2 linked regions of the Cellvibrio sp. PSBB006 genome follow. Each later gene encodes a partner of the first gene's protein in a complex. Links are inferred from orthologs where the notes say so. Each region holds a gene or a part of one and is shown in the gene's direction. Other genes may lie near its edges.

Evidence for each region.
Region 2: the proteins of secY (region 1) and secA are in contact, whole or in part, in a crystal structure (PDB 3DIN), measured with the Thermotoga maritima proteins. The link is inferred for Cellvibrio sp. PSBB006 from one-to-one orthologs. Residues at the interface, in WP_004081795.1 of Thermotoga maritima: Glu108, Gly109, Glu110, Glu111, Ala236, Glu237, Arg238, Arg239, Ile240, Thr241, Ile242, Gln243, Tyr244, Ala245, Arg246, Arg247, Val248, Thr249, Gly250, Arg251, Arg252, Val253, Tyr254, Gly256, Ala257, Ser258, Thr259, Tyr260, Leu261, Pro262; in WP_004082002.1 of Thermotoga maritima: Glu261, Ala262, Arg263, Lys300, Ala301, Arg302, Thr303, Ile304, Ile305, Leu323, Tyr324, Asp325, Pro326, Val329, Ser330, Tyr333, Ile336, Lys340, Phe345, Val349, Glu363, Phe364, Tyr374, Ser375, Gly376, Gly377, Glu393, Ile395, Thr482, Ser483.

What each region holds. Positions count from the first base shown.
Region 1 is NZ_CP021382.1:2,185,506-2,188,691, reverse strand. Bases 182-3,046 are described here. They hold secY (preprotein translocase subunit SecY), read left to right. Parts: upstream 182-877; coding sequence 878-2,215; downstream 2,216-3,046. Other genes in these bases: rpsK (30S ribosomal protein S11), read left to right, coding at 3,020-3,046; rpsM (30S ribosomal protein S13), read left to right, coding at 2,605-2,961; rpmJ (50S ribosomal protein L36), read left to right, coding at 2,237-2,353; rplO (50S ribosomal protein L15), read left to right, coding at 432-866; rpmD (50S ribosomal protein L30), read left to right, coding at 245-430. Also shown: more of rpsE, read left to right, coding at 1-181; more of rpsK, read left to right, coding at 3,047-3,186. UniProt on the Escherichia coli protein: The central subunit of the protein translocation channel SecYEG. Consists of two halves formed by TMs 1-5 and 6-10.
Region 2 is NZ_CP021382.1:1,991,093-1,994,637, reverse strand. What follows is about bases 195-3,418. They hold secA (preprotein translocase subunit SecA), read left to right. Parts: upstream 195-509; coding sequence 510-3,218; downstream 3,219-3,418. Other genes in these bases: argJ (bifunctional glutamate N-acetyltransferase/amino-acid acetyltransferase ArgJ), read left to right, coding at 3,309-3,418; CBR65_RS08235 (M23 family metallopeptidase), read left to right, coding at 195-400. Also shown: more of CBR65_RS08235, read left to right, coding at 1-194; more of argJ, read left to right, coding at 3,419-3,545. UniProt on the Escherichia coli protein: Required for protein export, interacts with the SecYEG preprotein conducting channel.

The sequences.
Region 1 (3,186 bases):
GCTTCGCAGGGTACCGGTGTCATTGCCGGTGGTGCGATGCGTGCAGTTTTAGAAATTGCGGGCGTTCAGAACGTATTGGCGAAATGCTATGGCTCAACCAATCCGGTGAACGTTGTTCGTGCAACCTTTGACGCGTTAAAGACGATGGCTTCTCCCGATGCTGTTGCAGCAAAACGCGGTAAAAGTGTTGAAGAGATTCTGAACTAGTCGATAGTTATCGATTACTTGATAGCGGAATATCATCATGGCTAAGAAAATGATTAAGGTTACTCAGATAAAGAGCACGGCTCACCGTCTGAAGAACCATCAGGCTTGCGTAAAAGGCTTGGGCCTGCGCCGTATCGGCCATACTGTTGAAGTTGAAGATACTCCTTCAGTGCGTGGCATGATTAATTTGGTAAATTATCTGGTTAAGGTAGAGGGAGAGTAAGATGCGTCTTAATACGCTAAGCCCCGCCCCCGGCAGAATTCGCGAGAAAAAGCGTGTTGGTCGTGGTATCGGTAGTGGCCTGGGTAAAACCGCAGGTCGCGGCCATAAAGGTTTGAAATCTCGTTCAGGTGGCTCCGTCAAACCAGGTTTTGAAGGCGGTCAAATGCCGCTGCAGAAGCGTTTGCCGAAGTACGGTTTCACATCTCGTATCAGTCTTGTTACTGCTCAGGTTCGTTTATCTGAGCTGAATCTGGTTGACGGTGATGTAGTTGATTTGGAAACTCTGAAGCAAGCTGATGTTCTTAATGCGAATATCAAGCGCGCCAAAATTTTTGCTTCTGGCGAGTTGAAAAAAGCAGTTACAGTGAAAGGCTTATCTGTGACTAAAGGTGCTAAAGCGGCTATCGAAGCTGCTGGCGGAAAAATCGAAGAATAAAAGAGGCGCGAATGGCAACTCCCGGTAATCTGCCGCTAGCAAATCAAAAAGGTTTAGGCGAGCTTTGGGCTCGCCTTCGCTTTCTGTTTTTGGCTATTGTGGTTTATCGCATTGGTACTCATATTCCTGTTCCGGGTCTTGACCCAGAGCGTATAGCCAACTTATTTAATCAAAGTCAGGGCACGATCCTGGGTTTGTTTAATATGTTTTCTGGTGGAGCGTTGGAGCGAATGAGTATCCTGGCTCTAGGGATTATGCCCTATATTTCGGCCTCGATTATCATGCAGTTGTTGACTGCTGTTACCCCTTCTTTAGAGCAGTTGAAGAAGGAAGGTGATGCAGGACGTCGTAAGATAAATCAATATACCCGTTACTTTACGGTTGTTCTTGCCACCGTTCAGGCGTTGGCCATGGCTGTAAGCTTTTCTTCTTACGCTTATGGCGGAGAGCCGAGCTTCTCCTTCTATTTCATCGCTATCGTGTCCTTGGTTACAGGTGCGGTATTTATGATGTGGTTGGGTGAGCAGGTGACTGAGCGTGGCATTGGTAACGGTATATCCATGCTTATCTTTGCCGGTATCGTTGCTGGGTTGCCTAGCGCAATTGGTCAGGCGTTTGAGAGCGCGCGCCAAGGTGACTTGCACATTCTGTTACTTCTGGTTATTGCTGTTATTGCGCTTGCTGTTATCTGGTTGGTGGTTCGTATTGAGAGAGGCCAGCGCCGTATCACGGTAAACTACGCCAAGCGGCAGCAAGGTCGTCAGGGCTATGCTGCACAAAGCAGTCATCTGCCGTTGAAGATAAATATGGCAGGCGTTATTCCTGCGATTTTTGCAAGTAGTATTTTATTATTTCCAGCTTCAATCGCGCAGTGGTTCGGCCAGGGCGGTGAAGGTGCTGTGAATGAGTTTTTACAAGAGTTCGCTTTGGCTATTGGTCCCGGCCAACCGCTCAATATCATTCTGTTTGCCGGGTTGATTACTTTTTTCTGCTTCTTCTATACCGCTTTGATGTTCAATCCGAAAGAAGTAGCGGATAATTTGAAGAAATCAGGTGCTTATATACCAGGGATTCGTCCTGGTGAGCACTCAGCCAAATATATTGATAGTGTGCTAACACGTTTGACTGTGGTGGGTGCTATCTATATGTCCGCGGTGTGTCTGTTGCCCCAGTTCCTGGTAGTGGCTACGAATGTGCCATTTTACCTGGGCGGGACTTCTCTACTGATCGTTGTGGTCGTGGTGATGGATTTTATGTCGCAAGTCCAGGCACACCTGATGTCTCATCAGTATGAATCGCTGATGAAGAAGTCAAACTTAAAAGGTTTCGGCGGCAGTAACGTCCGCTGATCCTGGATATTAGGGTGAATCATGAAAGTTCGTGCTTCTGTTAAAAAGATTTGTCGTAATTGCAAAATGGTGCGTCGTAACGGTGTTCTGCGGGTAATCTGCAATGTTGAGCCGCGTCATAAGCAGCGTCAAGGTTAAATAGCTTTCGAACAAGCTGAGTTCCGTAAGCGTGAGCAGGTGGAGTTACTGTAGCCACCTGCTCGTTGTTTTAGAGTTCAGGCTGTTCGTCAAAGAGCTATTATGGGGGCGTTGACTGTCGCTTGATGAAAAATTCATCAGGCTATTGATTTCAAGTGACTTTATCGCTATCCTTTCGCGCCTTTTTAGAGTGCTGGATGGCGTTGTTACTGTCAACGCTACACAATTTACGTGTTACTGGAGTAATTTGAATGGCCCGTATTGCTGGTGTAAACATACCAGATAATAAGCACGCGGTTATCTCTTTGACCTATGTCTACGGGATTGGCCGTACCACAGCGAAGCAGATTTGCGCTGCCACTGGTATCGCAGAAGATGTAAAAATCTCTACGCTCTCAGAAGAGCAGATGGATGCAATTCGTAATGAGGTAGCCAAGCGCACCGTTGAGGGTGACTTGCGCCGTGTTATATCTATGAACATCAAACGCCTCATGGACTTGGGATGCTACCGTGGCTTACGTCATCGTCGCAGCCTGCCGCTTCGTGGTCAGCGTACTAAAACCAACGCTCGTACCCGCAAAGGTCCGCGTAAGCCAATCAAGAAATAATTGAATTGCTTACGTTTGTCATTCAAGTACGGTAACAACAGGTTAGGAAGAGATTGCTATGGCGAAGCCAGGTAATAAAACCGCAACGAAAAAGAAAGTTAAAAAGACGGTGGTAGATGGGGTAGCTCATATCCACGCTTCTTTTAACAATACTATTGTGACTATCACAGACCGTCAGGGTAACACCCTGTCATGGGCTACCTCCGGTGGCTCAGGTTTCCGTGG
Region 2 (3,545 bases), 190 kb from region 1 along the record:
CTTTATTGCCGGTCGACCCGTGCAAAAAGGTTGGATGGCTTCCCGTTTTGGGCGCAGAACCGATCCGTTTACCGGCAATGTTGCTTTCCATGCTGGTGTTGATTTCGCGGCCCGTGAAGGCACTGATGTCATCTCGGTTGCTGCCGGGGTTGTCACTGTTGCTGGTCGTCACCCTGAATATGGCAACATGGTGGAAATCAACCATGGTAACGGCTATGCCACACGCTATGCCCACAACAAAAGTAATCTGGTAAAAGTGGGTGATGTAGTTAAAAAAGGTCAAATCATCGCTTTAGTAGGCTCTACCGGTCGCTCTACTGGTCCCCACGTTCATTTTGAAGTTTACAAGCACGGTCGCCCTGTCGATCCTGCAACCTATATTCATCGCGCCAGCCGATAATTCTCCTCTCCCCGCTTGCTTTAACAAGCACCTTTCTGTTTACTTGCCAGCCTTGCTGTCAGGTTCATTTTATTTCAGATCTGCATTCTTATAAGTTACGGTATATCAAATGATTGGTTTTATAGCTAAAGCTTTATTCGGTTCAAAAAATGATCGTGAACTCAAGCGCATGAGCAAGATTGTGACGCGAATTAACGCGCTTGAGCCCGACATGGAAAAGCTGACTGACGAACAATTACGGGCAAAAACTGACGAATATCGTCAGCGTTACCAGCAAGGCGAGACCGTTGATCAGCTCTTACCTGAAGCTTTTGCCACGGTGCGTGAAGCAAGCCGCCGGGTTTTGTCGATGCGCCATTTTGATGTACAGCTTATCGGTGGTATGGCGCTGCACGAAGGGTGTATCGCTGAAATGCGTACCGGTGAGGGTAAAACCCTGGTGGCAACCCTGCCGAGCTACCTGCACGCCCTGACTGGTAAGGGCGTGCACGTGATTACAGTGAATGATTATCTGGCCAGTCGCGACGCAGCGTGGATGGCCCCGGTTTATGAATTTCTGGGCATGAAGGTTGGCGTTATCCAATCCATGCAGCCTTCTGCTTTAAAGCGCGAAGCCTACGCGGCGGACATTACTTACGGCACCAATAACGAATACGGTTTTGACTATCTCCGCGATAACATGGCGCTGAGTAAAGCCGATAAAGTACAGCGTCCGTTATATTTTGCCATCGTGGACGAAGTCGACTCGATTTTGATTGACGAAGCGCGCACACCTTTGGTGATTTCCGGTGCTGCTGAAAACAGTTCTGAACTCTACAAGCGCATGAACCAGTTGGTCGGCAGGTTGAAACCGCAACAGGAAGAAGACGGGGAAGGCGACTACTCTGTTGATGAGAAAACCCGTCAGGTGGAACTCTCTGAAAGCGGGCATCAACATGTAGAAGATTTATTGATTGAAGCAAAATTACTGCAGCCGGACCAAAATCTCTACGCGGCCAATAATTTGGCGTTATTGCATCACGTTAATTCAGCCTTGCGCGCCCATGCATTATTCCATCGCGATGTAGAGTACATCGTTCAGGAGAATCAGGTTGTCTTGATTGATGAGCACACCGGCCGAACCATGCAGGGGCGTCGTCTATCGGAAGGTCTGCATCAGGCATTGGAGGCCAAAGAAGGCGTACCGATTCAAAGCGAGAGTCAAACACTTGCGTCGACTACCTTCCAGAATTATTTCCGCCTATATCCGATTCTCGCGGGCATGACCGGTACGGCAGACACCGAGGCGTATGAATTCCGCGAAATCTATCGTCTTGATGTCGTGGTAATTCCCACCAATAAGACAGTACAGCGTGTCGACCTGAACGATTTGGTTTTTCTGTCGGTAGAAGAAAAATACGATGCAATCGTTGAGGACATCAAAACCTATCAGGAAAAAAATGCTCCGATTCTGGTGGGTACTGCATCAATCGAAACCTCGGAAGAAATGTCACGTCGCTTGAATAAAGCGGGCATTAAACACCAGGTACTTAACGCCAAATTTCACGCACAGGAAGCGGAGATTATTGCCCAGGCGGGTCGCCCAGGCGCGGTCACGATTGCGACCAACATGGCGGGCCGTGGTACGGATATCGTGTTGGGTGGTAAATGGGAAGCGGAAGTGGCCGCGTTGGAAAATTCGACAGAAGCGCAAGTTGCCGCTATTAAAGCCGAGTGGCAAAAACGTCACGAAACAGTTATTGCGGCAGGCGGGTTGCATATTATCGGTACAGAGCGCCATGAATCCCGCCGTATTGATAACCAGTTGCGCGGCCGCGCCGGTCGTCAGGGTGATCCGGGCTTAACGCGCTTTTATTTATCGCTTGAAGATAATTTGATGCGCATCTTTGCGTCGGATCGCGTGCGTGGATTTATGCAGGCATTAGGCATGAACAAGGGCGAGGCCATTGAACACCGCATGGTGAACAACGCCATTGAAAAAGCCCAGCGTAAAGTTGAAGGTCGCAACTTTGATATTCGTAAGCAATTGCTCGAATTTGATGACGTCGCTAATGAACAGCGGCAAATTATTTATCACCAACGCAATCAGCTGCTGGACGCCGACACTATTCGTGACACTGTTAATACTGTTCGCGGAGACGTGGTCGATGACATGATCAGCCATTTTATTCCTCCGATGAGCATTGAAGATCAGTGGAATGTTCCCGGTCTGGAAAAGCAAATTGAAACAGATTTTGGTTTGCAATTACCCATTGCCAAATGGCTTGATGAAGACAATCGTCTGCACGAAGAAAAGCTGCGTGAAAAAATTCTCGCTGAAATCCAGGCGGGCTACGATGCAAAATGCGAACGCATCGGCAACATCATGGTTGAGATTGAAAAACAGGTTATGTTGCAAGTGTTGGACAACGCTTGGAAAGAGCATCTGGCCAACATGGACCACCTGCGTCAAGGCATTAATCTGCGTTCCTATGCGCAAAAAAATCCGAAGCAGGAATACAAACGTGAAGCGTTTGAGCTCTTCCAGCAATTATTGGAAACCGTAAAGCGCGAAACAATCCACCTGCTAGCACGTGTTGAGCCGATTACACGCGAACAAATGGAAGCGATGGAAAAGCAACGTCGTGAAGCATTAGAACGGCAAAAAATGTTGCTGCAACATGAACAAGTCTCCGCTATGGGCGAAGAGCAGTTGCCCGAGCGCGATCATCAACAACCTGAGCCGTTTGTACGCCAGGGGCGAAAAGTTGGTCGCAACGATCCATGTCCTTGTGGTTCGGGGAAAAAATATAAACAGTGTCATGGACAATTGGAGTAAGGCATTAAAGGTTGAGCAACCGGTGCCTGTCGTTTAACCGGTGTCTGTGGTTTAAAAGTATCGTCGCAAATAGCACAGGAATTATGAATCATGGCCGTTGGTGAATATCCATTCCCTTCCATGCACCCGGTAGCGGGTGTAAAACTCACCGCTGTTTGTGCGGGTATCAAGCGTCAAAACCGTCGTGATGTCGTGTTGTTCGAGCTGGCAGAAGGCAGTGCTGTTGCAGGTGTTTTTACAAAAAATGCTTTCTGCGCAGCGCCGGTGACATTGTGCAAAGCCCACTTGGCGGCTGCGCCGATTCGTTATTTAGTGATTAACTCCGGT